DNA from 3 places in the Streptomyces sp. NPDC092045 genome. Region 1 is predicted to be linked to each of the others. Evidence: riboswitches for the same ligand, from Rfam matches in the RefSeq annotation. Region 1 holds a riboswitch; each other region holds the start of a gene.
The links. Region 1 has a riboswitch for cobalamin ahead of cobN (cobaltochelatase subunit CobN). Riboswitches for the same ligand answer to the same signal wherever they lie in the genome.
Positions count from the first base shown of each region.

Region 1 (10,008 bases):
CCGCGTCGAGGTGCGCGTCCTGCGCGAGCACCTCACCGACCGGGACGCGCTCGTCGACGCCGTCGGGGACTGCGAGATCCTCGTCGTCATGCGGGAGCGGACGCCGATCGACGCGGCGCTCCTCGACCGGCTGCCCCGGCTGCGGCTCCTGATCACCTCCGGCATGCGCAACGCCTCGATCGACGTCGCCGCCGCCCGCGCCCGGGGCGTCACCGTCTGCGGCACGGCCAGCAGCTCCGAGCCGCCCACCGAGCTGACCTGGGCGCTGATCCTCGGCCTCGCGCGGCACGTGCCGGCCGAGGCGCGGGCGGTGCGGGAGGGCGGGCCCTGGCAGTCCACCGTCGGCACCGACCTGGCCGGCCGGACCCTGGGGCTGGTCGGCCTCGGGAAGATCGGCGCCAAGGCGGCCCGGATCGGCCTCGCCTTCGGCATGGACGTCGCCGCCTGGAGCCCGAACCTGACGGAGGAGCGGGCGGCCGAGCACGGCGTGCGGTTCGTGGCGGACCGGCGGGAGCTGATGGCGGAGGGCGACTTCGTCTCCCTGCACCTGGTGCTCTCCGACCGCACCCGGGGCCTGGTCGGGGAGCCCGAACTGCGGGCGATGCGCCCGTCCGCGTACCTCGTCAACACCTCCCGGGCCGGTCTGGTCGACGGCGGGGCGCTGCTGCGGGCGCTGCGCGAGGGGTGGATCGCGGGGGCGGGCCTCGACGTCTACGACACGGAGCCGCTGCCCGTCGACGACCCGCTGCGGACCCTGCCGAACGTCCTGGCCCTCCCCCACCTCGGGTACGTGACGGAGGGGAACTACGGACGGTACTTCGGGCAGGCGGTGGAGGACGTCGAGGCGTTCCTGGCGGGTTCGCCGGTCCGCGAACTGGCCTGACGCGCGGGCCCGCACGGGGTGCGGGCCCGGCCGAGGCGCGGGACGCTTCGGGGGCGCGGGGGCGTTCGGGGTGCGGGGGCGTTCGGGGTGCGTGACGCTTCCGGGGCGCGGGCCCGCCCGGGGCGCGGGGTTCCTCCTATCCCAGGCTCGTCCGCGCCAGGTCCAGGAACTCCTGCTCCGTGAGGCCCAGTCCGCGGGCCTCAGCCGCCGCCTCGCGCAGCCGGGAGACCAGCCGGGCGCGGTCGGGGGCGGTGGCGCCGGGGACGACGATGGCGCCCCGTCCGCGGCGGAGTTCGATCAGCCCCTCCTCGCGCAGCCGCTGGTAGCCGCGCAGGACGGTGTGGACGTTGACTCCCAGGGAGTCGGCGAGCTCCCGGGCGGCCGGGAGCCGTTCGCCGGGGGCGGCCGAGCCGTCGGCGAGCGCTCCCCGGACGCAGGCGGCGATCTGGTCACCGAGGGGGACGGCCGAGGCCGGGTCGACGCGGAAGAGCACGGTCAGAGCCTCCCACGCCGTTCGACGAGGGTGTTGAGGAGGGCGGCCGCGGTGCGCGCGTCGGACACGGTGACGGCGAACTCGCGCCCGCCGTCCCGCCGTACGACGAGGGCCTCGCCAGAGCGCAGGATGACGCCCGTGCGCTGCGGCCACACCCGGTAGCCCCAGCCGCCGAACTCGGTGACGGGGTCGACGTCGCGGACGCCGGCGCCGGTGACCTCGTCGAGCGGGACGCGGACCCGGGGCCGGGGCGCGAGGGCGGGCCGGACGGTGAGGCCGCGCCGGTCGACGGTGACCCGGACGCGGGCGAGGGCGAGGCCCGGCACCCCGACGACCAGCCCGAGGAGGGCGAGCCAGGCCTCGGGCCAGGGGGCCAGGAGCAGGGTGGCGGGGACGGCGGCGAGGGCGAGCACCGCGAGGACGGTGAGGGTCCGGGAGCCGGTGGAGCGGGACCAGCCGGCCACCTCGCTCGGGCCGAGCGGGAGCCGGGGGCCGTCCGGGGCGCCGGGTCCGGGGGCCGGCTCCTCCCGGGGGACGAGCCGGGTCAGGGCCAGGCCCGCGAGGGCGAGGACGGCGGCGACGGCGGCCGCGACGGTGAGGTTGGAGAGGGGGGAGACGACCTCGGCCGCGTCGGCGGCGTCCAGGTTGTCCCGCAGGATCAGGACGAGCAGCCCTCCGGTGAAGCCGACCGTGGCCCAGGCGCCCCAGAGGGCGGTGCGGCGGACGAAGAGGTTCCAGCCGACGGCGGCGGCGAGGAGCAGGCCCGTGCTGACGAGGGCGTAGGCGGCGAGGCCGGTGAAGCCGTCGGCGCGGCCCCCGCCGTCGGGGCCGAAGTGGGTGGCGAGGGGGTCGGGGAGCCGGTCGTACCAGAGGGCGAGCACCAGCAGGTACGCGACGGTCGCGAGGACGAAGGGGAGCGCGGCGAGTGCGCGGAGACGAGGTGTTGCACGGTTCATGAAAACCTCCCTTGTTCGCACTCTACTAGAACAAGTGGCTTCGGGGAGGGCCTCGGGCAGCACGAATCGTCCGCCGAACGGAGCGGATCAGCGCAAAGGGGAGGTTTTCAGGCGCCGTTGACCACCCTTCACCACGCCCTCGAAGGGTCGGCCAGGCAGGTGCGGCGGAGGGTGCGGGGCCGGAGGGTGGAGAGTGCGGGGCCGGAGGATGCGGGGGCCGGAGGGCGCGGGGCGCGGGGGCCGGAGGGCGCGGGGCGCGGGGCGCGGGGGGCCGGAGGGTGGGGAGGAGCCGAGGGCGCGGGGGGACCGGAGGGCGCGGAGGGTCGGCGGTGCGGCCCCCCGGGCTACCCGGCCCCGCAGTCGTGGTCGGCCGGGTCGACCACGACCCGGTCCAGCAGGCTGCGCAGCAGGGCCTGTTCGGCGTCGGTGAGGCCGCCGAAGAGCTCCCGCTCCGCCGCGTTCACCGCCGTGTCGACCCGCTCCAGGGCGGTCGCGCCCGCCTCCGTGATCTCCACGATGTGGCGGCGCCGGTCGGCGGGGTCGCGCCGCCGCTCCGCGAGCCCCTGGTCCTCCAACTCGTTGAGGATCGCGACCAGTTGGCTGGGGTCGACCTCCATGGCGGCGGCCAGGTCCCGCTGACCCATGGCGCCGGGGGCGAGCTGCATGAGCGTCATGACGCTCCTCGGGTGCAGCCCCGCGACGCCCAGGGCGGCGCGGATGCGCGCGCCGGTGAGCTCCCCGCGGAAGGAGAGGAGGAAGCCGAGGCGGTCGTTCGGGAGGGCTGCTGCCATGCCCTCCACCGTAACAGCGGCCCTATTGTGGAGCACCATGAATCGTTGATACAGTTCAACGATTGAAGCTGACTTACCGTTGGAGTGCTCCCATGTTCATCGCCCATGCCGTCGTCGCGGTGCTGCTCGCCCTCGCGCTCTCCGGCTCCGTCTTCCTCACCTTCACGCGCAATCCGCAGATCACGGGCAGCATGACGAAGCTCGGCGTCCCGGAATCCTGGTTCCCGTGGCTCGCGACCGCGAAGGCGGCCGGCGCGATCGGTCTGCTCGTGGGCCTGGCCGTGCCCGCGCTCGGCGTGGCGGCGGCGATCGGCGTGGTCCTCTACTTCCTCGGCGCCCTCGTCACCCACCTGCGCGCGAAGGACCACGCGGTGGCCCCGGTCGCGGTCCTCACCCTCCTCGCGGCGGCCGCCCTGGTCTTGCGCATAGCCTCCGCCTGACCGCACCACGGGAGGGGCGGCCACGGCACCGGCACGGGAACGCGGAACGGCCCGGCCGAGTGGTCGGCCGGGCCGTGACGCCGTACGCGACGGCGCGGCAGGGTCGCGCGTCAGTCGTCCGAGCCGTCCACGTCCCCTTCGAGGTCGCCCTCCGTCTCCAGGAACACCTGCCGCAGCGCGGCCAGGGTCTCCGGGTCCGGCTTCTCCCACATGCCGCGCGACTCGGCCTCCAGGAGGCGCTCCGCGATGCCGTGCAGGGCCCAGGGGTTGGCCTCCTTCAGGAAGGCTTGGTTCTCCGGGTCGAGGACGTACTCCTGCGTCAGCTTGTCGTACATCCAGTCGGCCACCACGCCCGTCGTGGCGTCGTACCCGAAGAGGTAGTCGACGGTCGCCGCCAGCTCGAACGCGCCCTTGTAGCCGTGGCGGCGCATCGCCTCGATCCAGCGCGGATTGACCACGCGGGCCCGGAAGACCCGGGAGGTCTCCTCGACCAGGGTGCGGGTGCGGACGGTCTCCGGGCGGGTCGAGTCGCCGATGTACGCCTCGGGGGCCGTGCCCTTGAGCGCGCGCACGGTCGCCACCATGCCGCCGTGGTACTGGAAGTAGTCGTCCGAGTCCGCGATGTCGTGCTCGCGCGTGTCCGTGTTCTTCGCGGCCACCGCGATCCGCTTGTACGCGGTCTCCATCTCGGCCCGCGCCGGGCGCCCTTCCAGCCCGCGCCCGTACGCGTAACCGCCCCACACCGTGTACACCTCGGCGAGGTCGGCGTCCGTGCGCCAGTCGCGGGAGTCGATCAGCTGGAGGATGCCCGCGCCGTACGTCCCCGGCCGGGAGCCGAAGATGCGGGTGGTGGCGCGCCGCTCGTCGCCGTGCTCGGCCAGGTCGGCCTGCGCGTGGGCCCGTACGTGGTTGTCCGAGGCGGACTCGTCCTCAAGGCCGGCCACCAGGCGTACGGCGTCGTCGAGGAGGCCGATGACGTGGGGGAACGCGTCGCGGAAGAAGCCCGAGATGCGCAGGGTGACGTCGATGCGCGGACGGCCCAGCTCCGCGAGCGGGATCGGCTCCAGGCCGTTCACGCGGCGCGAGGCCTCGTCCCACAGCGGGCGGACGCCGAGCAGGGCGAGGGCCTCGGCGACGTCGTCGCCGGCGGTGCGCATCGCGCTCGTGCCCCACAGGGAGAGGCCCACGGAGGTCGGCCATTCGCCGTTGTCGGTGCGGTAGCGCTCCAGGAGCGAGTCCGCGAGCGCCTGTCCGGTCTCCCAGGCGAGGCGGGAGGGGACGGCCTTCGGGTCGACGGAGTAGAAGTTGCGGCCGGTCGGCAGGACGTTGACCAGGCCGCGCAGCGGGGAGCCGGACGGACCGGCCGGCACGAAGCCGCCGTTGAGCGCGTGCACGGCGTGCGCCAGCTCGTCGGTGGTGGCGGCCAGGCGCGGCACGACCTGCTCGGCGGCGAAGCGCAGCACGGCCCGCACGTCGGGGCCGTGGTCGGCCGCGACCGCCTCGACCGCGTCCACCGCCCAGTCGGCGGCCTCCATCGCCTCGACGAGCTCGCGCGCCCTGGCCTCCGCCTCGTCGGCGGTGGTGCGGGTCGCGGCCGACTCGTCCAGGCCCAGGGCCTCGCGCAGACCGGGCAGCGCCTGCGTGCCGCCCCAGATCTGGCGGGCGCGCAGGATGGAGAGGACCAGGTTGACCCGGGCCTCGCCGGCCGGGGCGCCGCCGAGGACGTGCAGGCCGTCGCGGATCTGGGCGTCCTTGACCTCGCACAGCCAGCCGTCGACGTGCAGCAGGAAGTCGTCGAAGCCGTCGTCCTCCGGGCGCTCCTCCAGACCGAGGTCGTGGTCGAGCTTGGCGGCCTGGATCAGGGTCCAGATCTGGGCGCGGATCGCGGGCAGCTTCGCCGGGTCCATGGAGGAGATCTGCGCGTACTCATCGAGGAGCTGCTCCAGGCGCGCGATGTCGCCGTACGAGTCGGCGCGGGCCATCGGCGGCACCAGGTGGTCGACCAGGGTCGCGTGCACGCGCCGCTTGGCCTGGGTGCCCTCGCCCGGGTCGTTGACCAGGAACGGGTAGACCAGCGGCAGGTCGCCGAGGGCCGCGTCCGGACCGCAGGCGGCGGACAGGCCGGCGTTCTTGCCGGGCAGCCACTCCAGGTTGCCGTGCTTGCCCAGGTGGACCATGGCGTCGGCGCCGAAGCCGCCGTCCTCGGCGCGGGCCGCGATCCAGCGGTAGGCGGCCAGGTAGTGGTGGGACGGCGGGAGGTCGGGGTCGTGGTAGATCGCGATCGGGTTCTCGCCGAAGCCGCGCGGCGGCTGGATGAGGACGAGGAGGTTCCCGCGCCGCAGGGCGGCGAGCACGATGTCGCCCTCCGGGTTCCGCGACCGGTCGAGGAACATCTCGCCGGGCGCCGGGCCCCAGTGCTCCTCGACGTGGGTGCGCAGCTCCTCGGGGAGGGTCGCGTACCAGCGCTTGTAGTCGGCGGCCGGGATGCGGACCGGGTTCCTGGCCAGCTGCTCCTCGGTCAGCCAGTCCTGGTCGTGGCCGCCGGCCTCGATGAGGGCGTAGATCAGCTCGTCGCCGTCGCCCGAGACCAGGCCGGGGAGGTCCTCGGCGGGCCCGAAGTCGTAGCCCTCCTCGATCAGCCGGCGCAGCAGGGAGACGGCGGAGGCGGGGGTGTCGAGGCCGACGGCGTTGCCGATGCGGGAGTGCTTGGTGGGGTACGCGGAGAGGACGAGCGCGAGCCTCTTCTCGGCGTTCGGGATGTGCCGCAGGCGGGCGTGCCGCACGGCGATCCCGGCGACGCGGGCCGCGCGCTCGGCGTCCGCCACGTACGCGGGCAGGCCGTCCTCGTCGATCTCCTTGAAGGAGAACGGGACGGTGATCAGGCGCCCGTCGAACTCGGGGACCGCGACCTGGCTGGCGGCGTCCAGCGGGGAGAGGCCCTCGTCGTTCTCCTCCCACGCGGACCGCGAGCCGGTCAGGCAGAGGGCCTGGAGGATCGGCACGTCGAGCGCGGCGAGCGCGCCCGCGTCCCAGGCCTCCTCGTCGCCGCCGGCCTGCGCCTCGGCGGGCTTGGTGCCGCCCGCCGCGAGGACGGTGGTGACGATGGCGTCGGCGGTGCGGAGGGTGTCGAGCAGCTCCGGCTCGGGGGCGCGCAGGGAGGCCACGTACAGCGGGAGGGCGCGGGCTCCGGCGTCCTCGATCGCCTCGCACAGGGCGTCCACGAAGCCGGTGTTGCCGCTCATGTGGTGGGCGCGGTAGTAGAGCACGGCGATCGTCGGGCCCTCGGTGGCCTTCGGCGTGCGCTCCAGCGGGCCCCAGGTCGGGGCGGCGGCCGGGGCCTCGAAGCCGTGGCCGGTGAGCAGGACGGTGTCGGAGAGGAAGCGGGCGAGCTGCTCCAGGTTGGCGGGGCCGCCGTGCGCCAGGTAGGCGTGCGCCTCGGTGGCGACGCCGACGGGCACGGTGGACGCCTCCATGAGCTGCGCGTCGGGCGCCTGTTCGCCGCTGAGCACGACGACCGGCTTCCCGGCGGCGCGGATCGCGTCGAGCCCGTCCTGCCAGGAGCGGAGGCCGCCGAGGAGCCGGACGACGACGAGTTCGGCGCCGTCGAGGAGCCCGTCGAGGTCGGCGAGCGGGAGCCGGGACGGGTTGGCGAACCGGTACTCCACCGGTCCGCCGGCCGCGCGGGCACTGAGCAGGTCGGTGTCGGAGTGCGACAGCAGCAGAAGCATGGCGAGCGCAGGCCTTCCTCGGGGTTGTCCGCGCCCCGGGTGGTCGTGTGGACGGCAGGAGTTCCTGACTCACCGGCCCGGAGGTGCCGGGCCGGCTCACAGTGGCGGGACCGCGCCGGAATCTCACCGGGCTTCCTCCCCGGGGTCCTGGGACCCCATGCCGCTTGCATCCTAGATCGTGAACTCCGGACGCCGGAGGGAGCGGGAGGGTCGGGCGGATCACACCGGAGCGGGGCCGGGGCGTGCCGGCTCACACCCGTCCGGCTCGTGGAAAGCCGATCCCCGTGCCCCCGCCTGCTCCCGGGGAGCCGGTCCCCGTGCCCCCGCCGCGGCACCCGGAGTCAGGCCGGTCACACCCCGCCGGCCGCCGGTTTTCCCGTGGGTATGCTCGCCGCCATGCCGCCCGTCCCGACCCCGAAGCCCGCCCCCGGCGCACCCCGTGTGCGGGAGCGCGGCGACGCCTGCCCCGGGGCGCTGCGGCTGCACTCCGCCGACGACGGGCACCTGGCCCGACTGCGGCTGCCCGCAGGAAGGTTGACGGCACGTCAGGTGGAGGTCCTGGCGGACGCCGCCGAGGCCCTGGGGGACGGGCGGATCAGCGTCACCTCGCGCGGGAACGCCGAGCTGCGCGGCCTCGCGGACGGCTGCGGGGCGGAGCTCGCGGCGCTCCTGGCGGAGGCGGGCCTGCTGCCCTCGGCCACCCACGAGCGCGTCCGCAACATCGTGGCCTCCCCGGCCGCGGGCCTCGACGGACTCGGCGCGGCCGACGTGCAGTTGTGGGCCCGCGAGCTGGACGAACGGCTCTGCGCCGCGCCCTGGGCCGCCGCGCTCTCGGGCCGTTTCCTCTTCGTCCTGGACGACGGCCGCGGCGACGTCACCGGCCTCGGCGGGGATGTGACCTTGGTCGCAGTGGACCCCCGCACCGCGCTCCTGCACCTGGGCGGCCGGGCCGTGCGCGTCGCCGCCGCCGACGCGCCCCGCGCCGCCCTCGCCGCCGCCCACGTCTTCCTCTCCGCCGCCCGCGCGGCCGGCACCGGCGTCTGGCGCGTGCGGGAGCTGCCGGAGGGCTCCGGGCCCGACGTACGAGACGTACGAGACGTGCGCGACGTACGAGACGCAAGGCGCGACGGACGAGAGGCGCTCGCCGCGGAAGAGGTGTCCGAGCCGGTCCTGCCGCAGGGGCCGCCGCCCGCCCCCGGCCCCCTCGGGCCCGCCGCCCTCCACGTGCTCGCCCCCCTCGGCCGCCTCACCGCCGCCCAGCTCCGCGCCCTGCTGCCCGCCGACGAGGTCCGGCTCACCCCCTGGCGCGGAGCCGTAGTCGTCGGAGCCGGACCCGACCGGGCGCCCGCGCTCGACGCGGCCGGACTGATCACCCGGCCCGACTCCCCCTGGGCCGGCGTCAGCGCCTGCACCGGGCGGCCCGGCTGCGCCAAGTCCCTCGCGGACGTCCGGGCGGACGCGGTCCCCGGCCGCCCCGGCCTGCCCGTCCACTACTCCGGGTGCGAGCGCCGCTGCGGACACCCGCACGGCGACTGGGTCGACGTCCTCGCCGCCCCCGGCGGCGGCTACCTGGTCGACGGCGCCCCCGTCCCCCGCACCGATCTGGCCCCCGCGGTCACCACGGCCCGTACCGCGCCCCGCACAACGAGATGAGCGAGAACAGGATGTTCGACTACGAGAAGGACGGCACGGAGATCTACCGCCGCTCCTTTGCCACGATCCGCGCCGAGGCGGACCTCACGGGCCTGCCCGCCGACGTCGCCCAGGTGGCGGTCCGGATGATCCACGCCTGCGGCATGACGGACCTCGTCCAGGACATCGCGTACTCGCCGGGCGTCGTCGCGAGCGCCCGCGCCGCGCTCCGGGCGGGCGCGCCGATCCTCTGCGACGCGCAGATGGTCGCCAGCGGCGTCACCCGCAAGCGGCTGCCCGCCGACAACGAGGTGCTCTGCGCGCTCTCCGACCCGGCCGTCCCGGCCCTGGCCGCCGAGCTCGGCACCACCCGCTCCGCCGCCGCCCTCGAACTGTGGCGGGACCGCCTCGAAGGCTCCGTCGTCGCCATCGGCAACGCGCCCACCGCCCTCTTCCACCTCCTGGAGATGGTCGCGAAGGGCGCGGGGCGGCCCGCCGCCATCCTCGGCATACCGGTCGGCTTCATCGGCGCCGCCGAGTCCAAGGACGCCCTCGCCGACAACACCCTCGGCCTCGACCACCTCGTCGTCCGGGGCCGGCGCGGCGGCAGCGCCATGACGGCCGCCGCGATCAACGCCCTCGCGCACGAAGCGGAGATCCAGCAGTGACCGGGAACCCGGCCGGAAACACCGTCGGCAAGCTGTACGGCGTGGGGCTCGGGCCCGGCGACCCGGACCTCCTCACCCTCGCCGCCGTGAAGGCCATCGCCGAGGCCGACGTGATCGCCTACCACTCGGCCCGCCACGGGCGCTCCATCGCCCGCTCGATCGCGGCCCCGCACCTGCGCGAGGACCACGTCGAGGAGCGGCTGACGTACCCGCTCACGGTGGAGACCACGGACCACCCCGGCGGCTACCGGGGCGCCCTGAACGACTTCTACGAGGAGGCGGCGGCCCGGCTCGCCGCCCACCTGGACGCGGGCCGCACGGTCGCGGTCCTCGCCGAGGGCGACCCGCTCTTCTACGGCTCGTACCAGCACATGCACAAGCGGCTCGCGCACCGCTACGACACGACCGTCATCCCCG
Region 1 is NZ_JBIVSC010000005.1:86,187-96,194, forward strand. It holds gene ACIQKA_RS16215 (D-2-hydroxyacid dehydrogenase family protein) at 1-883, shown strand, start outside; gene ACIQKA_RS16220 (GntR family transcriptional regulator) at 1,020-1,376, opposite strand; gene ACIQKA_RS16225 (DUF1648 domain-containing protein) at 1,379-2,332, opposite strand; gene ACIQKA_RS16230 (MarR family winged helix-turn-helix transcriptional regulator) at 2,677-3,123, opposite strand; gene ACIQKA_RS16235 (DoxX family protein) at 3,216-3,563, shown strand; gene cobN (cobaltochelatase subunit CobN) at 3,674-7,291, opposite strand; cobalamin riboswitch at 7,331-7,465, opposite strand; gene ACIQKA_RS16245 (cobalamin biosynthesis protein CobG) at 7,676-8,944, shown strand; gene ACIQKA_RS16250 (precorrin-8X methylmutase) at 8,941-9,591, shown strand; gene ACIQKA_RS16255 (precorrin-2 C(20)-methyltransferase) at 9,588-10,008, shown strand, end outside.

Region 2 (10,008 bases), on a different contig from region 1:
GCGGCCCTCCCGGGTCGCCTGCCGCAGGTCGTCGCGCCGGACCACGAGCCCCGGTCCGGTCCGCCCGCGCGCCCTCTGGTGCGGGGCGGCGGCCTGCACGGTCGCCGCCAGGTGCAGCTTGGTCAGCGTGCCCCGGGGCCGGGTGGAGCCGGTCGTACGGCCGTGCTCGGTGCGGGCCCGGGAGCGGCGCCCGGCCGCGCCCTCGCCGAGACCGGGCACGCTGAGCACCTTCGTACGGAAGGGCTCGGCGGCCTTGACGGCGGCCCGCTCGCCGGAACCGGCCCCGGCCTTCCGTGGAGCGGGAGCCGGCTCGGGCTCGGGCGCTTCCTCCGGCGCCGGTACGTCCTCGGGCGCGGGCCCGTCGCCCTGCGGCGGGATCCCGCCGCCGTCCGGACCGGCCCCGCCGTCGCCCGGCCCTCCGTCCCCCGGACCGCCGTCGCCCGGGCCGTCCGGCTCCGGGTCGGGGTCCTCGTCCGGGCCGGACTCCGGCTCCTCGCCCTTGAACCGCTCCAGGGTCTCGTCGAGCTTGTCCTCGTCGAGTCCGGGCGCGTCGAAGGGCGAGCGCCGGCGGCGGTGGGGGAGGGCCAGGAGCGCGGCCTGCCGCACGTCCTCGGAGGTCACCCCGGTCCGTCCGGCCCAGGCGGCGAGCGCGGTGGCGGTGCGGGCCATGACGATGTCGGCCCGCATGCCGTCCACCTCGAACGCGGCGCAGGTCGCGGCGATCTGGAGCAGCACGGCGTCCCCGAGGACCACCTGCGGAAGGAGGGCGCGCGCGGCGGCGATCCGTCCGCGCAGCGCGCTCTCCTCGCCGGTCCAGCGCGCGGCGAACGCGGCCGGGTCGTCCTCGAAGGCGAGCCGCCGCCGCACGACCTCCACCCGCTGCTCGGGCTCGCGGGAGGCGGCGACCTCCACGGTGAGCCCGAACCGGTCGAGGAGCTGCGGCCGCAGCTCGCCCTCCTCGGGGTTCATGGTCCCGACGAGCAGGAACCGCGCGGCGTGCCGCACGGAGACGCCCTCGCGCTCCACGTAGGAGGAGCCCATGGCGGCGGCGTCGAGGAGGTGGTCGATCAGATGGTCGCTCAGGAGGTTGACCTCGTCGACGTAGAGGATGCCCCGGTGGGCGTCGGCGAGCAGGCCCGGCTCGAAGGCCTTCACGCCCTCCGCGAGCGCCTTCTCGATGTCGAGCGAGCCGACGAGCCGGTCCTCGGAGGCGCCGACGGGCAGTTCGACCATCCGCGCGGGCCGCTCGGCCCCCGGACCCGCCTCGTGCGGCCCGTCCGGGCAGCCCGGGTCGGGCGAGGCCGGGTCGCAGCTGAACCGGCAGCCCGCGACCACCGGCACGGCCGGCAGCAGCTCGGCGAGCGCGCGCACGGCGGTGGACTTGGCGGTGCCCTTCTCGCCCCGGACGAGCACACCGCCCACGGCCGGGCTGACGGCGTTCAGGAGCAGCGCGAGCCGCAGGTCGTCCATGCCGACGACGGCGGTGAACGGGTACCGGGTGCTCATCGGGTGGTCTCTCCTTCGAATCGCTGGTGTTCGGACGACGGCGCGCGGCCGTCGGCGGCGGGCCCGTTCACGGCGCCCCGGGCGGCACGAACGGCAGCCCCGCCGGGGCGCCCTCCTCGATCAGCCGCAGCAGCGCGTCCGTGTCCGCGTGCTCCTCGATCAGGTCGCCGAGCCGGTCGAGCTGCTCCTCGCGCAGGGCGCCGAACGACGTGTCCGGGGCCGGGACGAACCGGCGTCCGGCCGCCGCCGCGACCTCCCGCAGGAACGCCCGCCGGAAGCCGTCGCTCTCCAGCGAGCCGTGCCAGTGGGTGCCCCACACGGAGCCGACCCGGCACCCGTCCAGGAAGGGCTCCCCCCCTCGTACGTCCGCGACGCCGTGGTGGATCTCGTACCCCTCGACCCGCTCGCCGAGCGCCTCGCCGACCGGCCGGGCCAGGATCTTCCCGACCCCGAACCGCACCCGTACGGGAAGGAGTCCGAGCCCGTCGACCACACCGGCCTTCGACTCGACCTCGTCCTCGATCCGCTCGCCCAGGGCCTGGAAGCCGCCGCAGATGCCGAGCACCGGGCGGCCCTCGGCCACGCGTCGGGCCAGGGCGTCCGCGAGGCCGCGCTCCCGCAGCCAGGCGAGCGCCTTCACCGTGCCGCGCGTGCCCGGCACGACCACCAGGTCCGCGTCGACCAGCTCCTCGGGCCGGTCCACGAACCGGACGACCACGCCCGGCTCGGCCGCCAGCGCGTCCACGTCCGTGAAGTTGGACATCAGGGGGACGGCGCAGACGGCGACCCGCAGCACGTCCGCGCCGAGCGGCGGCGCCACGACCGACTCCCGGACGGTGCCCCGCAGGGAGACCCGCAGGCCGTCCTCCTCGTCGATGCCGAGCCCGTGCGCGTACGGCAGGACGCCGAAGGTCCGGCGCCCCGTCAGGCCGTACAGCATGTCGAGCCCGGGTTCGAGCAGGCCCACGTCGCCCCGGAACTTGTTCACCAGGTACCCGGCGACGAGCGACTGGTCCTCGGGCGACAGCAGCGCCGTCGTGCCGAAGAACTGGGCGAAGACCCCGCCCCGGTCGATGTCCCCGACCACCACCACGGGCAGCTTCGCGGCCCGCGCCACGCCCATGTTCACGATGTCGGTGCGCCGCAGGTTGATCTCGGCCGGGCTGCCCGCGCCCTCGCAGATCACCGCGTCGTGCGTGCTCCGCAGCTCCTCCAGGCACGCCATGACCGGCTCGAACAGCTCCTTCCGCCGGCCCCCGTGCAGCGCCTTCCCGGGGGACGACCCCCCGGACCCCCCGAAGAACCCCTTGGCGCTCATCTCGCCCACCGGCTTGCCCATCAGGACGACCTGGCTGGAGCGGTCGCCGCCCGGCTTGAGCAGCACCGGGTTCATCAGCGCGGTCGGCTCGACCCGGGCGGCCTGCGCCTGCATGGCCTGGGCCCGGCCTATCTCGGCGCCCCCGCGCGTGACGAAGGAGTTGAGGGACATGTTCTGCCCCTTGAACGGCGCCACCCTCAGGCCCTTGCGGACCAGCCACCGGCAGATCCCGGCCGTCACGACGCTCTTGCCCGCGTCGGACGTGGTCCCGGCGACCAGCAGGCCCCCGCCCCTCCCGCCCCTCATGCGCTCCTCCGCTTCCCGCGCTTCACCGCGCCGGCGATCAGACGGCCGCCCACGCAGGCGGCCAGGGTCAGTGCGGTCACCCGGCGCGAGAGCGCCACCGCCCGTTCGATGTCCGCCACCTCGACGGCCCGCCCCTCCCCGTTCAGGACCGGCCGGTGCTCGACGCGCCCGCCGTACGAGAGGGTGCCCCCGAGCCGTACGCCCAACGCGCCCGCGAAGGAGGCCTCGACCGGGCCCGCGTTGGGGCTCGGGTGCTTCGGCGCGTCCGCCCGCCAGGCCCGCACGGCTCCGCGCGGGTTCCCGCCGGCGGCGGTGGCGAGCACGGCCGTCAGGCGCGCGCCCGGCCAGCCGGCCAGGTCGTCGAGGCGGGCCGAGGCCCAGCCGAAGCGGCGGTACCGGGCGGACCTGTGGCCGACCATCGCGTCCAGGGTGTTGACCGCCCGGAAGCCGACCAGCCCCGGCACGCCCGCGACCGCGCCCCAGAACAGGGCGCCGACCACGGCGTCCGAGGTGTTCTCGGCGACCGACTCGACGACCGCGCGGGCCATCGCGGGACCGTCCAGGGACTGCGGGTCGCGCCCGCACAGGTGGGGCAGCCGTTCGCGGGCCACCTCCAGGTCCCCGGCGGCCAGCGCCCCGCCGATCGCGCGGGCCTCCCGGCCCAGGGTCGTCCCGCCGACGACGGCCCACACGGAGGCGGCGGTCAGCGCGGCGGCGGCGGCCGGCCGGTCCCGCACGGCCCGGGCGGCGAGGGCGCCGAGGGCGGCGGTGGAACCGGCGCAGACGGCGGTGTGCAGGGCGCCCCAGCCGCGGTGGTCGTGGTGGAGGCGCCGCTCGACGGCGGCGGCGGCCCGGCCGAACGCGGCGACGGGGTGGCCCCGGCGGGGGTCGCCGAGGAGCAGGTCGACGGCGAGGCCCGCGGCCGCTCCGTACGCGAAGACACCGGTGGCTCTGCTGCGGCCGGGCATGGCGCTATGTCCTCACTCAGGGTCCGCGCCCTGGATCGACGTGACCGGCGGCGAGAGTTCCTGACTCCCGGACCCTCGGATCCGGTCACAGTGGCGGGACCGCGCCGGATTCGCACCGGACTTCCTCTGCTGCCGCCGTAATGGCCTCGGCAGTCCACCACGCCCCGAGAACGGGCGTCAACCCAGCCTTGACCTGCGGCGGCGCACTGTGCGGAGCACCACAGGAAAGGGGCCGGGGGGGGGGGGCCCCCCCCGGGGGGCGGCCCCCCCCCCGGGGGGGGGGGCCCCCCCCCCCCCACCCCCCACCACCGGACCCCCCCCCCCCCCCCCCCCCCTCGGGCAGACCCCTTGGACCCGCGAGGCCCGGCCCGCCCCCCCCCCCGCCGCCCCCCGCCCCCCGCCCCCCCCCCCCCCCCGCCCGGGGGGCCGGCCCCCCCCCCCCCCCCCCCCCCCCCCCCCCCGGCCGGTGGAGCGGGGACCGTCAGACGACGATCAGGTAGATGCCGTACGCCACGGCGGCCAGGCACAGCCCGAAGCAGGCGTAGGCGCCGGTGCGGGCCAGGGCGGCGGAGCCTCCCCGGGCCGCGGCCCCCTCCTGCTTGGTGAGGCCGACGATGCCGAGGCTGAAGAGGCCCACCAGGGCGACGGTGGCCACGAGGCTGACGCCGAAGACGGAGCCGAGGGCTGCCCAGTCGATCTTCATGTGGTTCTTTCCTTAGACCTTCGCGGCCGGGGCCGGGGGAGCGGTCGGGTCGGTGGGGGCCGGGGCGAGGATGGTCGCCTTGAGGTCCTCGTCGGTGACGGCGGCCACGGAGCCGGCCGGCGGCGGGGTGACGGCCGCGATGGCGGTGGTCACCACGCCCGCGGGCTCGGCGCCGGGGGCGTCGAGGTCGTCGGCCGTGACGTTGTGGTGGTCGACCGGCTTGCGGCGGGAGAGCGCCCAGATGACGGCCGAGCCGGTCACGAGGAGGACCGCGACGGCGGCGATGCCCCAGGGGCCCTGCTTGGTGAGGAACTCGGCGCCGGCGCCGACCAGGCCCGCGGCGGGCAGGGTCAGGCCCCAGGCGACGAACATCCGGGTCGCGGTCGACCAGCGGACGACGCCGCCCTTGCGGCCGAGGCCGGCGCCCATCACGGCACCCGAGCAGGACTGGGTGGTGGAGAGGGAGAAGCCGAGGTGCGAGGAGGCCAGGATGACCGTCGCGGCACTGGTCTGGGCGGCGAAGCCCTGCTGCGGCTGGAGGTCGGTGAGGCCCTTGCCCATGGTGCGGATGATGCGCCAGCCGCCCAGGTAGGTGCCGAGCGCGATGGCGACGCCGGCCGAGACGACGACCCAGAGGGGCGGGTTCGAGCCGGGGGCGACGACGCCCTGGGTGACCAGGGCGAGGGTGATGATGCCCATCGTCTTCTGGGCGTCGTTGGTGCCGTGGGCGAGGGAGACGAGACCGGCGGAGGCGATCTGACCGGCCCGGTAGCCCTTGGCCGTGGCCTTCGCCCCGGGGTCGGCCTTGATCCTGTACGTCAGCTTGGTCGCGAACATCGCGGCGAGGCCCGCGACGAGCGGCGCGGCGACGGCCGGGATGAGGACCTTGGTGACGATGGTGGAGCCGTTCACGGCCGACCAGCCGGCCGACATGACCGCGGCGCCGATGAGGCCGCCGAAGAGCGCGTGGGAGGAGCTGGACGGGAGTCCGAGCAGCCAGGTCAGCAGGTTCCACAGGATGGCGCCGACCAGCGCGGCGAAGATCACCTCCGTGCGGATGCCCTCTTCGTTGATGATCCCGCCGGAGATCGTCTTGGCGACCTCCACGGACAGGAACGCGCCGACGAGGTTGAGCACGGCGGACATGGCCACCGCCGTCTTGGGCTTGAGCGCACCGGTCGAGATGGTCGTGGCCATCGCGTTGGCGGTGTCGTGGAAACCGTTCGTGAAATCGAACACGAGAGCTGTCACGACCACAATGGCGAGCAGCAGCGTGATGTGTTCCATTTACCCAGGCAATCGTTCGACGTCAGTGGCTGGTCGAACGTAAGCAACCTGGGTGAACGGAAGATGAACTGGGTCGGGCGGCGTGGTGTCCCTAACCGGTGTCAAGAGATTCCGCTTGGCCCTCCGGAGGGGTCCGCGGGAGGTGCCGTCCACGATGCGGTCACCCCGTGACCCCGGGTAATCCGGGCCCGCGCAGGGCCTCGGCGGCTCGCCCCGGTTCCTCCCCCGCCGCCCCGTTCCGTTCCCCGGACCGGACCACCCGACCGGGGGACCCCGCCGAGGAGAGCCGCGTCACTCTCCCGGGGCGGGTCCCCGGGCCCCGGAACACACCCCTCCGGACCTTCCGGTGGCACCCCGGTCCCGTCCTGCGGACACTGGGGGCGTGCGCCCGGCTACAGCGACGGCAGCGGCCGTCACCACCCTGTTCGGTGCCGGCGCGGCCGCGGTCGCGGCCGGCCGGTACGCCAGCGACCTCGCCCTCAAGGCGTCGTCCGTACGCCCCCTGCCCGGCGATCCGAGACTGACCGTGCACGCCACGGGCCCCGACCGGATCACCCTCACCCGCAGCCTCGCCTCGCTGCGCCCCGGCACGTACGGCATGGAGGGCCACGGACTGCACGCCGTCCTCGGCCCCGTCCTCGACCGGGCCCCGCACACCGCCGACACCGTCGTCCGGCGCCTGGAACGGGTCGAGCTCGGCGCCCCCGGGCCCGGCGCCCGCGTCCGGCTCACTCCCGGGCTCCACCGGGGCACGCCCGCGAGCGCCCTCGGGCTCGACCACGAGGACGTGGAGATCCCCGGCGAGCTCGGCCCCCTGCCCGCCTGGCTCGTGCCCGCGCCGCGCACCACCTGGGTGATCGCCCTGCACGGCCTCGGCACCACCCGCGAGCACCCGCTCAACGTCGTCCCCTTCTACCACCGGCACCGGATCCCGGTCCTCGTCCCCGCCTACCGGGGCGACGAGGGCGCGCCGCCCTCCCCGGACGGCCTCGCCCACCTCGGCGACTCCGAGTGGCGCGACGTCGACGCCGCCCTCCGCTACGCCGTCCGCCGCGGCGCCCGGAAGGTCGTCCTGCACGGCTGGGGCCCCGGGGCGTCGATGGCCCTGCGCGCCGCCGCCGCGTCGGGGGTGCGCGACCGGATCGGCGGCCTCGTCCTCGACTCCCCGGTCCTGGACTGGGAGGTCACCCTCCGCAACCTGGCGTCGGCCCGGCACGTCCCCGGGCTCCTGATGCCGCTCGCCGTCCGCGCGGCCCGGGGCAGGACCGGCCCGCACGGCGACCTCCTCCAGCTCGCCTCGGCCCCCGGCGCCCTGCGCGCCCCGGTCCTCCTCTTCCACGGCCCCGAGGACGCGATCGCCCCCTGGGAGCCCTCCGCCGAACTCGCCGCCCGCCGCCCCGACCTGGTCAGCCTCCGGACCGTCCGGGACGCCCCGCACGCGGCGATGTGGAACCCGGACCCGGTCCGCTACGAGGAGTCCCTGCGCCGCTTCCTCGTCCCACTGCTCTGAGCCGCCCTGCCCGGGGCCACCCCCACCACCGGCCCGGGACTTCCCCGGCACCGGCCCGAGGCGTCCCCGCCCGGCGCCGCGACGCGAGGGCTTCCCCGGCGCCGGCCGGGGCTTCCCGGAGCTGTGCACAGGCCTCTCCCGCACCGGCCCGGGGCGCCCCCGCCCGGCGCCGCGGCCCGGGGGCTTCCCCGGCGCCGGCCCATGGCTTCCCCGGCACCCGCCCGGCGCCCTCCCCGCACCGCCCGCAAGCGCTCGGCCGGGGGTCTCCGCACCGACTTCCCGAAGCCTTCGCGAGGCCTCCGTACGGTCTTCGCGGGCCCTTCGCGGAGCCCGTCGCGACGGCGCGCCCGGTTCCGATTGGGCTTTCGGGCCGTCAGCGGGAAGACTGCTCCCGTGACGTCTCGAAAGCCCGATGAACCATTGGCGCGCAACTCCAGACTCCGACTCGTCCGCCCACGGTCGCTGGCCACCGCCCGACGGGCCGTGACGACCCGGCGCACCCGGCCGGCGCCGCGGCCGCCCGAGGGCACTCCGCCCCGCGCGGAACTCGCCCGCCAGGCCCGGCACGTCCTCGCCGACGCCGTGCGGATCGCCCGCTGGGCCGCCGTCGAGGGCGGCGCCCGGACGGCCCCCCGCACCGGCCCCGGCGCCGTCCCTCCGCAGGAACGGGCCGCCGCCGCGCTCGACCTGACGCCCGGCCAGGTCCGGGCCGGCTGGGACCGCGCCCGGCTCGCCGGACTCGTCGAGCTCCACGGCGACACCGCCCGCCCCGGCTGGCGGCTGCACGCCTGGGACCGTGACGACTCCGCCGTGCTCCGCGGCTGGGTCGCCCTCTTCGACGCCTGGTCCCTGGTGCACCCGGCCCCCGAGGGCGTCGCCCCGAGCGCCGTCGCCGAGGTCGTCGAGGCCCTTCCGCAGGTGCTCTCGCTGCTCCAGCTCTCCCAGGGCCCGGTTTCCGTCCCGGCCCTCCTCGACCTCCTCGGCCAGCGGGTCGAGGAGCTCCGCGGGGAGCGCTGCGAGGTCCCCGCGCCCGACCAGGCCCCGGAAGCCGCCGACCGGACCCCGGAACCCTCCGACCGGACCCCGGAAGCCCCGGAGGCGGCCGCCGAGGGCGGCGTCGACGGGCTCCCCGCCCTCCTCGACTGGGCCCTGGAGGGCCTGGCCGCCGTCGGCGCGCTCACCCTGGACTCCGGCGCCGACGAGCGCCACGCCACCCTGACCCCGCTCGGCAACTGGGCCGTGTGGGTCAAGCTGGAGCAGATCTGCGTCGCCGCGCAGAGCCCCGCGGGCAACATCGAGCAGTCCGCCGGGGACATGCTCCGCGGCTGCGCCCGGCTCACCCCCGGCCCGGCCCGCGACGAGTACCGCGCCTGGCTCGCGGCCCGCACCCTCTCCAGCGCCGTGGCCGAACTCCTCGCCGTCGCCCGGGGCGAGGACGCCCTGCTGCGCGGCCTCGCCTTCGAGGCGCTCCGGGTCGTCGGCGCCCCCGCCGAGGCCGAGGTCCGGGCCACCGTCGCCGAGCCCTCGCTCCGCCCGTACGCGCTGCTCTGGCTCGCCGAGTACGAGGGCGCCGACCCGGACGACGCCCAGGAGGTGCTGACCCGGGAGGAGGCCACCTGGCTCTGGGTGGACACCGCCGCGGCCGTCGCCGACCACGGCGAGAGCGCGCTGCTCGTCCGCCACCTCGACTCCGCCGTGCAGGGCACCGTCCCCGCGCTCCTCGACGAGATCAGGGCCGTCGGCCACCCCCGTACCGTCCAGGTCCTGGTCGCCCTGGCCGCCGCCCACCCGGACCCGGCCCTGGCCAAGGCGGTCCGCAGGGCCGCCTTCCAGGTGCACACCGGGGGAGCGTGACGCGCGGCGCCACGGGCGCACGGCCCCCGGCGCCCGGCTACTCCGCCGGGCCGGGGGCGTGCGTCCCGAAGCTCCAGACGTCGCCCTCGGCATCCCGGGCCAGGTGGTCCCGGGCGCCGTGCTCCTGGTCCGCGGGCGGCGCCGGGACCTCCACCCCGTGGACGACCGCGCGCGCGTGGTGCTCGTCCACGTCGTCCACGCGCACGAAGACGCCCGCGGGGCCGGCGCCCGCCATCGCCCGGTCGAACGCGCTCCCGGTGCCCTTGCCGCCGAGCATCACGACGCCGTTCCCGAAGGACGGCTCGGCGTGCGCGACGCGCCCGTCCTCGCCCTCGTACACCCCGGCCGCGGTGAAGCCGAGGCCCTCCGTGAGGAGCTCGATCGCCGCCTTCGCGTCCTCGTACGACAGCGTCGGACGGATGGGGGGCGACCCGGTCACCCCGGTCACGTCCTCTCGGATCGGCCGCGTGTGATCCAGGTCTCAGCCTCGCAGCCGCCACCGACAACTCAGCGGAAGGTGTCGCACCGGGCCATGTCACCGGTCCTGTAGCCCTCG
Region 2 is NZ_JBIVSC010000011.1:48,132-58,139, reverse strand. It holds gene ACIQKA_RS23545 (putative cobaltochelatase) at 1-1,506, opposite strand, end outside; gene ACIQKA_RS23540 (cobyric acid synthase) at 1,574-3,130, opposite strand; gene ACIQKA_RS23535 (cobalamin biosynthesis protein) at 3,127-4,098, opposite strand; cobalamin riboswitch at 4,133-4,264, opposite strand; gene ACIQKA_RS23530 (hypothetical protein) at 4,580-4,801, opposite strand; gene ACIQKA_RS23525 (anion permease) at 4,814-6,088, opposite strand; gene ACIQKA_RS23520 (alpha/beta hydrolase) at 6,471-7,598, shown strand; gene ACIQKA_RS23515 (hypothetical protein) at 7,992-9,452, shown strand; gene ACIQKA_RS23510 (VOC family protein) at 9,490-9,900, opposite strand; gene ACIQKA_RS23505 (neutral zinc metallopeptidase) at 9,960-10,008, opposite strand, start outside.
Region 2: linked by a shared signal. The riboswitch ahead of ACIQKA_RS23535 (cobalamin biosynthesis protein) and the one ahead of cobN (cobaltochelatase subunit CobN) in region 1 are both predicted to bind cobalamin.

Region 3 (10,008 bases), on a different contig from region 1:
GGCGACCGCCACCACGACGGCGCCCCACGCGGCGGACCAGGGCAGCCAGCGCACCGCTCCCGAGCCGGGGGCGAACCACCGGGCCAGGTGCGGGGCGAGGAAGCCGACCCACGCGACGGGCCCGCACACGGCCGTGACCGGCGCGATCAGGACGACGGCGACGGCCAGGGCGGCCGGCCGCGCCCGCCGGGCGCGCACGCCCAGCGCCTCCGCGTCCTCGTCGCCGAGCCGCATCACCGAGAGCACCGGCGCGCACAGGACGAGGGCGGGCAGCGCGACGAGCAGCCACGGCCACAGGCCCGCGACGTCGTCCCAGGTCCGGGCGGAGAGGGAGCCCAGCAGGTAGCGGTAGATGAGCTGGAGGTCGAGCTGGTCGGCCATGACCATCAGGACGAGCAGCGCGGACTGGAGGGCCGCCGCGACGGCGGCACCCGTCAGCAGCACCGCGGACGGGCTGCGCCCGAGGCCCGCGGCGAGCAGGGTGAGGACGCCGCCGAGCGCGGCTCCGCAGAGGGCGAGCAGCGGTTGGACCACGGCGGGCAGGGACAGGGCCAGCACCAGCGGGGCGGCCACTCCCAGCGCCGCGCCGGACGAGACGCCCAGCATCTCCGGCACCGCCAGGGGGTTGCGGAGGGCCTCCTGGAGCACGAGCCCCGCCGCGCCCAGACAGGCTCCGGCGATCAGCGCCAACACCAGCCGGGGGACGCGGAGTTCGGTGACCACGATCCCGGCGAGCGTGGCGTCCCCGTCCAGCAGCGCGGCGGGGAGCCGGTGCGGCGGGACCCGGGGGGTGCCGAGGCAGAGGGCGCAGAGCGACGCCGCGGCCAGCGCCGCGACCACCAGGAGGGGCTGCCACAGCCGCGCGCGGGGGGCGGTCCGCGGTCGGGCGCCCGCCGTTCCCGCTTCGGCGCGGTCCGCCGTACGGTCCGGCGCGGCGGGCGCCGGGGAGGGCGTCCTCACCGCAGTGCGGCCGTGGCCTCGTCGAGGACGATGCCCAGCGAACGGGTGCCGCGCCCCTTGGCCCACACCTCCGGGTCCACCTCGTGGACGCGGCCGTTCCGGACCGCCGGGATCCTGCTCCAGAGGGGGTTCTTCGCCAGTTTCTCCGACAGCCTGCCGTTCGCGTCGCCGAAGCCCATCGTCTCGACGAACAGCACGTCGACGTCCTGGGCGAGGATCTCTTCGAGGCTGTAACTCCCCTCCACACCACGGGACTTCCACGGGTAGTCGGCGATCTCGGGGAACAGGCTGGCGGTCACGTCGCCCTCGGGAGTCGCGACGCCGAAGTTCTCGTCGCTTCCGTAGACGGTGAGGGCGGTCTTGTCGCTCGGGGTCTTCCGCGCCTCGGCGAGCCTGGTCCGGAAGGTCCTCTCGGCCTTCTCCCCCTCGGCGGTGCGGCCGGTGAGGGCGGCGGCGTCGCGCAGGTACCCGACGCTGTCCTCCCAGGTCTCGGGCTGCATCGGCCAGAACGTGGTGACGCCCTTCAGGGCGGGGGCGAGCTTGCCGTGGGTGTCCCCCAGGCCGATCACGAGGTCGGGCTCGTGGGAGAGGATCGCCTCCACCTCCGGAGCGATGAACCCGCCCGGGACGACGGCGACCTTTCCGGCCCTCTCCTTCCCCAGGAAACCGGGGTGGGCGAGCAGGGCGCTGTTGGTGGCCGTCGGGACGATGCCGAGTTCGGTCAGGATGTCGTCGCAGAGCGCGAACAGGCAGACGATGCGCTCCGGCTTCCTCTTCGGGGTGACCTCGACGCCGTTGACGTCGGTCAACCCGGCCGTCGCCCTGATGGGTTCGACGGTGACGGCGCCTCCGCCCTTCGCGGCCGGCCCGGTCTTCCCGTGGGACGGCCCGGCCTTGTCGCTCGTGGGCCCGCCGGCCGACGAGCCGCAGCCGACCAGGACGGAGCCCACCACTGCCGCGGTGAGCCAACTGCGGACGAATCTCGACGGTGCGTGCGGCATCGACGCCCTCGCTTCTTCTTCGGAAACCTGGAACGCACCGAACATACATGATAATCGTTTTCACTAAACAGACCACCGGAGGATCCCATGACCGCTGCCGCACTCCTCGTCTCCGACCACGTGGACGGGGCCGTGTACGCGCTGGCCGTGCCGGACGGCACGGTCACCGGGCGCCTCACCGGACGTCATCTGTCCGAGCACGCGGGGTTCCTGGCGCTGCCGGGGGGACGGGTGGCCTGCGTCGACGACCGCCGGGGAGAGCTCTTGGTGCTCGACCCCTTCGGCGAGGAGCTGGTGGAACGCGCGATCCCGGTGGCCGTCCCGGCGGAGCACCTCGCCTGCGACCCGTCCGGGCGCCGGCTGGCCGTCACCACCGGTCTGGGGAAGAACGGCGAACCGTGGTCGGACCTGCTGACGGTCGTCGACCTGGCCACCGGGGAGACCGCCCGGGTGCGCACGCGCGTCGGCGAACCGGGCGTGACGGTACTGGGCGGCGGCGACCCGCTCGTCGTCCTGCGGCACCGGGAACCCGGCGCGCTGGCCGTCCACCGGTTCGCGGACCTGCTGGCCGCGCCGCCCGGCTGCCCGGCGGTCACGCCGCACGCGCTGCTGCCCCTGCCGGACGACGGGCACGGCGACGCCCAGGACCCGGCGTCGGGACGGGTGTTCGCGGCGACGGGCGCGGGGGTGCACACGGCCCGGAGGAGGGGCGACGGGCTGGTGGCCGGGCCGGTGATCCCCTGGGAATCGCCCGCCCGGGGCTGGTACCTCCGTCTCGACGCCCGTCGGCGGGCCCTCTGGAGCACGCTGCGCGGCGGCGACCCGGACCCGCTGCGCTGGCCGGACTGGACGAACCTGGCATGGCGCCACGACCTGGGGACGGGCCGTACGGTCCGCACCGAACTCGGCCCCGGCCTGGTCTTCCGGCTGGCCCTCGCCCGCGACCGCACCGCCTTCACCCGCGTGCACCCCGACGGCGACGAACTGGTGCTCCTGGGCGACGACGGCGCCCTCCGCCGCGTCCCGCTCCCCGCCATGTCCGGTGCGCCGAGGCGCGGCGGCACGCCCTGGGAGGGCGTCCAGCGCCGCGCGGTGGCCGCCTCACCGGGCGCCGACTGGGTGGCCGTGACCCGGGGCGGCCACGGGGAGGTGCACCTCTTCGACGCGCGGACGGGCCGGGAGACGGCCCGCCCGCGGTTGGACACGCCGCTACACCACGGCGGTCACGCGGCGCTGTTCGGCCGGGACGACGGCTCCGACGGCGATCCCCTGGGCCGCTGACGGAAACTCCCCGGGCTCCCCGGGGAGCCGGCTCCCCCGCGTCGGGAACGGGCCACGAGGACGGCGAGCCCCGCCCGGACGGCGGCCCCGGTCCCGCGGAACGCCCGGGAGAAGCGAGTCCCGACGGCGCGCGGACCGAGGCGGGGCCGGGCGGGGAACGGCTACCGGTAAGCGGGTTCGGCCCGCGCCGTCCACTCCTCCACCTGCTCGCGGGTGGTACCGGGGTCGGCGACCAGCGCGCCCAGGTCGTCGCCCTCCACGACGGTGGTCGCCACGGCCGGACACCGGCGGCAGCCGTCCACACCGATCTGTGCCCACCACTTGCAGTGGGCCCGCAGATGGCACCGCGGCACGTTCCGGTCCTCGTCCGCCGGCGTGGCCGCCACCCGCTCCACCAGGGTGCAGTCGTTGCCCCTGCGGTGCAGGCAGTCGCTGACGCAGTGCGACGCGAAGCGCAGGACCCGGGTCGGCTCGACGTCCTTCGGGACGACCGGGAGGACGTCCCGGGCCGGCACGGGGTCGGCGAGGTACACGACCTCCCCGCCCCGCCCGGAACGGACGCCCAGCACCACCGCCTCCGGCGCGTCGGGTCTGCCGCTCGGGCACCAGGCCCCGCTCTTCCCGGAACGGTCCGCGGTGCTCATCTCCACCTCCTCGTCGGTCCGTCGCGTCCGCTACACGATCTGGCCGGCGCAGGCCGGGAGACAGGCGGCGGCGAGGCGCTCCTGCGCGACGGCCTCGGTGAGGTGCGCCCGCAGCTGCGGCGAGCTGATCCGCTGCGGCTCGGACGATGACGGCTGCGCGGCCGCCGTGCCCGATCCGCCGAGAAGGAGCGCGGCCGCGGCGGCGGCCGCCGCGGCACCGCCGGCGGCGGAACGACCCGGGTGCGTCATGACGAAACCTCCTGGATGTGCCCTCGTGGAAAGGGGGTGTACGAGGACGGTAGGACGCCCCCGCTCCCCCCGGCGGCAGTTCCGGCGGCTGTTCGGCGGCGGCTTCGGGGCGGCTTCCGGCACGGAAGGACCGCGGTACCGGGCTCCCCGGCCCCGGGGCCGGAGGACCGGCTCCTCCCCTCAGGGGCCTTCCGGGTCCGTCCGGAGCTCCGGGTCCCGCATGCCCGGCAGCGCGTAGCCCTCCGCCTCGTCCCAGGGGACGTCCAGGTCGTCCAGGTGGACGTGCCAGTCGGTGCCGGGGAGGGCGCGGCGCAGCTCGGTGAGGGAGTCGAGGACGTGGGCGATCACCGGAAGGCAGCGTCCGGGGTCGGAGGGCATCCTGGTGGAGCCCGCCAGGACCTCCCGGGGATCGTCGCCGACGGGCCAGAAGTACAGGGCCTCCTCGTCCCCGTAGGGGAAGGAGGCGTGGTGGGCGGCCGTGATCCGCTCGGTCGCGGCCGACTCCGCGCCGGTCAGGGGCTCGGTCCGGCGGACCCGGTAGTAGAGGGAGACGCTCATGGGCCGAGCGTACGGCGGGGGTCCGACAACGCACTTCGTCCGGTTCCGGCGCCGCTCGCTCACCGGCCGGGCCGGCACCCGGAGGACGGTCCTCCCCCGCGGCGGCGGACAATGGGTTCTCCGGAAGGCTCCGGCGGCCGGGCCGGAGCGGGATCGGGGTGCGGACGGCGGATCACGCCGGGCCCCGGGCGGACGGCCGGTACGGCGACCGTGCCGCGGCCGTCGCCCCGGCCCCGTACCCGATCCGCCGGACGGACCCTCAGGAGGGCGAGCGTGACCGAGACAAGCGACACCCGATCCGCCGACGGCGAGGCGCGGGAGGCGCCGCGGAGCCGGCTGCGACGCCTGATGCGGTACGTCCCCCTGATCGCGCCCGTCCTGCTGTGGGCCGTGCCGTGCTGGGTGCTCCTGCACACCGGTCAGCACTGGCCCTTCCCCGTCGCGGCGGTCGGCACCGCGCTGTTCGCCCTCGGCCTGGTCGGCATGCCGCTCGCGATGACGCGCGGTCACGGCCGGCGTCAGCGGGACCGGGCGGCGATCGTCGGCGACGTGCTGCTGGGCGGCGTCTGGGTCCTGTTCACCTGGTCCGTCCTGCTCGGCGTGCTGCTGCGGGCCGCCCTGGCCGTGGCCGGTGCCGGCGACGGCCAGGACCGGGCGCGCGTCGTCACCTGGGCCGTCCTCGGCACGACCGCCGCCCTGCTCGCCCGGGGGTACGCCGAGGCCCGGCGGGTGCCGCGCGTGCGCCGGCTCGACGTGGAACTCCCCCGCCTGGGAGCCGGTCTGGACGGCACCCGGGTCGTCCTGATCACCGACACCCACTACGGCCCGCTCGACCGGGCCCGCTGGTCGGCACGGGTCTGCGAGACGGTGAACGCCCTGGAGGCCGACCTGGTCTGCCACACCGGCGACATCGCGGACGGCACGGCCGACCGGCGCCGCGCCCAGGCCGCCCCGCTGGGCACGGTGCGGGCGACCCGGGCCCTGGTCTACGTGACCGGCAACCACGAGTACTACAGCGAGGCCCAGGGCTGGGTCGACCTGATGGGCGAGCTGGGCTGGGAGGCGCTGCGCAACCGCCACCTGCTGCTCGAACGCGGCGGCGACACCCTCGTGGTCGCGGGCGTCGACGACGTCACCGCCGAGTCCTCCGGCCTGGCGGGCCACCGCGCCCACCTCGACGGAGCCCTCCGGGGCGCCGACCCCGACCTGCCCGTCCTCCTCCTCGCCCACCAGCCCAAGTTCGTCGACCGGGCGGCGGCTGCGGGTGTCGACCTCCAGCTCTCCGGCCACACCCACGGCGGCCAGATCTGGCCCTTCCACCACCTGGTCCGCCTCGACCAGCCGGCCGTCGCCGGTCTCAGCCGCCACGGCGCGCGCACCCTGCTCTACACCAGCCGCGGCACCGGTTTCTAGGGCCCGCCCTTCCGCGTCTTCGCCCCCAGCGAGATCACCCTGCTCGTACTCCGCTCCCCTCGGCGGCCCGCCTCGTCCTAGGGGTGCCCGGCCCCGGCCGCCGGGCCCCGGGAGGAACCGGGCCGCGAGGAGTACGGAACGGGGCGGGAGGAGAGACGTCGGCGCCGTCCGCGTTTCAGCGCCGGGTGATGTCCACCCGGTCCCGGACCGTGATCCGGCCACGTCCGCGCGAGCGCGCGGGCCGTGAACCGGAGTGCGGCCGACGGCGGCTGACGCTCCGTACGCCCTTCGCGGTCGTGGCGGCGGCCCGGCCGGACGCGGCAGCCGGACCCCTCGCCCCGTGGGCCCCGGGGCTCGGGGCGCGACAGGCTTTCGGCGACCTCGCGCGCGGCGCGTTCCCCGGTCTCCGGGCCGGCCGCGAGGAAGCACGGGCGCCCGGGGCCACAGCGCTCCCCGGGCGCCCCGCAGGGTCTTCCGCCAGGCGTCCGGATCGGGGATCTCCCGGGCCGCGTCCGCCGTCTGCGTCGATCGCACGGCCGAACCCGTGCGGAGCGGGCTCCGGAGGGCCGCCGGGCACCGCGGTCCCGGCAGGCGGCGACGCGTGGAACGGCCCCGTCGGAGCGCGGCGTAGGCTGGTCGGGCAGCTGGTTCGCCCCCGTCCGCCGGGCGGGACGCGTCGTAAGAGGGAACCCGGTGGGAATCCGGGACTGCCCCGCAGCGGTGAGCGGGAACGACCGCCGTCATACGCACTGGCCCCGGGAAGGGGCTGGGAAGCGACGGCCACTAGGTGTCCGCCGGACCAGTCCGGAGGGCGTGCCCGCGAGTCCGAAGACCTGCCCGCTGCCCGCGCGCCCACACCCCGTGCGCGCGGAACAGCCCCGCCGCGACTCGCGAAGGAGAGTTGACGTGGCAGATCCCACCGTCACCGGTCCCGTTCCCACCGCCCGTCCCGCCAAGACGCCGGAGGACTCCCGGGTCGTCCTCGCCCACATCATGAGCGAGCACGACACCAACCTCTACGGCACCATCCACGGCGGCGTGATGATGAAGCTCATCGACGACGCCGCGGCCGCCGCCGCCGGGCGGCACGCCGACGGCCCGGCCGTCACCGCCTCCGTCGACCGGATGACCTTCCTCGCCCCCGTGCGGGCCGGAGACCTGCTGAGCGTCGAGGCCGGGCTCGAACGGGCCGGGCGGACGTCGATGACCGTCGGGGTCCGGGTGACCTCCGAGCGCTGGAACAGCACCGGCCCCGCCACCGAGGTGGCCACCGCCTTCCTGACCTTCGTCGCCGTCGACGCCGACGGCACCCCGCGCCCCGTCCCGGTCCTCGACACACCGCTGCCCGGCCCGTCCTGACCGGGCGGGCCGCCGCCCCGGCCGTGCGCGCGCACGGCCGGGGCGGCGGTCTCCTCGCCCACGAGTGTCGGACCCGGACCCCGCCGACCGCCCGTGGCCCGGTGCCCGGCCGGCGCGGGGCGTTCCTCCGGGCGGAGCTGCGTGGCGTCGAAGCGGTTCATCGTCCCCGACGGGGTCTACGACGACTTCGTCGCGGGGATGCGCCGCGCGTTCGAGGCGCTGGTGTCCGGCGACCCGGCGGACGAGGCGACCACGCCCGGCCCGCTCTCGTCGGAGCAGGCCGCCGCCGGCCCGGTCGAGCAGATCCGCGAGACGGTGGACCAGGGGGCCGAGCTGGTCACCGGCGGCCACCGGATCGACCGCCCGGGTGCCTTCGTCGAGCCGACCGTCCTCACCGGCGTCAAGTCCGGGATGCGGGCCTACGCGGAGGAAGTCTCGGCCGCGCCGCCGTGATCCACCGGGTGGCCGACGAGGACGAGGCGATCGCCCTCGCCGACGACGGCCAGTACGGTCTCGGCGGCTCCGTCTTCTGCGCCGACGCGGAGCGCGGACGCCGGGTCGCCGAGCGGATGGAGACCGGCATGGTGTGGGTCAACCACCCGGCCTCCACCCGGCCCGACCTGCCCTTCGGCGGCATCGAGCGCTCCGGTTACGGACGCGAGCCGTCCGCGCTCGGCATGCGGGAGTTCGTCCGCCGCAAGCCGGTGCGCGTCCTGCCCGCCGACGCGGAGCTCGGCGGCATCGCCGGCCGAGTCCCCGGGCCCGGCGGTCCGGGCACCGGCCGTGCCACCGCCTCCGCGGACCGGCGGCGGCCACGTACGCTGGGACGTGCGGCCCGCCCGGAGACTTCCGCCATCCGGTCCCCGGGGCGGCGGGGCGAGAGTTCCGGCCAGTACAGCCGACATGATCGAGGAGAGCGTGAGGCGAGTCGAGGGCGCGACCGGTACGGACCCGGAGGCCTGGTCCGCCGGCCTGCACCGCATGTGGCTGGCCGCCCAGGACGCCCAGGACATCACGGACATGGCCCGGCACGTCTACTCCCTGATGCTGGCGGAGCGGGGCGTCGTCGCCGTGACGGGAAGCCGCTGGGACGGCGGCAGCCTGCGGTACGTGCGGCGGCTGACGGCCGACGGCGCCACCGCGGTGGCCACCACGACCCCTCTTCCCGGCAGCGTGCGGACCGGGCCGGGCCGGCCGCCCGCCGGAGGCGGGGAGGACGCCGGGAACCGCGCGCCGGTGCACCTGTACGAGCACGACCTCACGACGGACGACGAGGGGTTCGCACCCGAGGGGGCCCTGCTGGCCGAGGCGGGCGCGCGCCGGGCCCTGGAGGCCCGCTTCTCGCTCGGGGGCGACGACTGGGCGTCCTTCTCGCTGGGGCTGGGCGGGCGCGAGGAGGCCGATCCCGTCCTGCCGACGCGGCTGCTCCAGCTGAGCGAGGTCCTGGTGGCCGGCAACCGGCGGGTCCTCGAACACAGGGCCGCGGAGCGCCGCCGGGTGGAGGAGGCGTTCCTCGCCGAGGCGTCCCTCCAGATGGACGCCAGCCTCGACGCGCGGGAGACGCTGGAGCGCGTCGCCCGGCTCGCCGTCCCGGCGGTGGCGGAGGCCTGCGTGGTGCACCTGCGCCGGCCGGGCGACCTGCTGTCCCCGGTGGCCACCGTGCACGTGGCGGCGGCCGTGCAGCCCTGGCTGCACGGAGTGGCCTCGGACGACCCGTGGCTGGACGGGGCCCTGCGGGCCGCGGCGGACCTGCCGCACGGCACCCTGCTCACGGGCGAGGCCCTGGAGACGTCCGCGTTCGGGCCGCACGGCGAGGGACCGGGCCGGGCCGTGCGGGCCGTGAGCATCAGCCCGCTGCGGGCGCGCGGGAAGTTCCTCGGCACGCTGACGTTCGTCTACCACCGTCCCGAGCGGGAGATCGTCGACCTGCGGGTCCTCGACGACCTGGCCGGCCGGGCGGCGCTGGCCATCGACACCACCACCGCCTACGAGCAGCGCCGCCGCAACACCGAGCAGCTCCAGCGGCACCTGCTGCCGGGCTCGCTCCCCGACTGGCCCGGCGTCGGGCTGACCGCCGCCTACGAGGTGGCCGACGACTCCCTGGAGGTGGGCGGCGACTTCTACGACGCCGTGGTGCGCCGGGACGGCGCGCTGGCCCTCTTCGTCGGGGACGTGTGCGGCCGGGGCGCCGAGGCCGCGGCCCTGGCCGGCCTGGCCCGGCACACCCTGCGCGTCCTGCTGGAGGACAAGGCGCCGCCGGGCGAGGCGCTGAGCCGTCTCAACAGCGTGCTGACCGGCCAGCAGGCCGCGCGGTTCGTCACCGCGTTCGTCGGCGTGCTCACCCCGGACGGCGACGGATACGCCGTCGAGGCCGCCTCGGCCGGGCATCCGCGTCCGCTGATCCGCCGCGCGGACGGGCGGGTCGAGGAGGTCCGGGCGTCCGGGATGCTGCTGGGAGTGGTGCCGGACGCCCTGTACGAGCCGGGGAAGACCGCGCTGGAGCCGGGCGACGCGCTGGTGATGTTCACCGACGGCCTGTCGGA
Region 3 is NZ_JBIVSC010000003.1:221,568-231,575, forward strand. It holds gene ACIQKA_RS11145 (FecCD family ABC transporter permease) at 1-828, opposite strand, end outside; gene ACIQKA_RS11150 (ABC transporter substrate-binding protein) at 957-1,961, opposite strand; gene ACIQKA_RS11155 (YncE family protein) at 2,049-3,242, shown strand; gene ACIQKA_RS11160 (hypothetical protein) at 3,404-3,886, opposite strand; gene ACIQKA_RS11165 (hypothetical protein) at 3,917-4,135, opposite strand; gene ACIQKA_RS11170 (hypothetical protein) at 4,316-4,693, opposite strand; partial or broken gene ACIQKA_RS11175 (metallophosphoesterase) at 4,967-6,187, shown strand; cobalamin riboswitch at 6,786-6,941, shown strand; partial or broken gene ACIQKA_RS11180 (acyl-CoA thioesterase) at 7,100-7,432, shown strand; gene ACIQKA_RS11185 (aldehyde dehydrogenase family protein) at 7,607-7,918, shown strand; partial or broken gene ACIQKA_RS11190 (aldehyde dehydrogenase family protein) at 7,927-8,106, shown strand; gene ACIQKA_RS11195 (PP2C family protein-serine/threonine phosphatase) at 8,384-10,008, shown strand, end outside.
Region 3: linked by a shared signal. The riboswitch ahead of ACIQKA_RS11180 (acyl-CoA thioesterase) and the one ahead of cobN (cobaltochelatase subunit CobN) in region 1 are both predicted to bind cobalamin.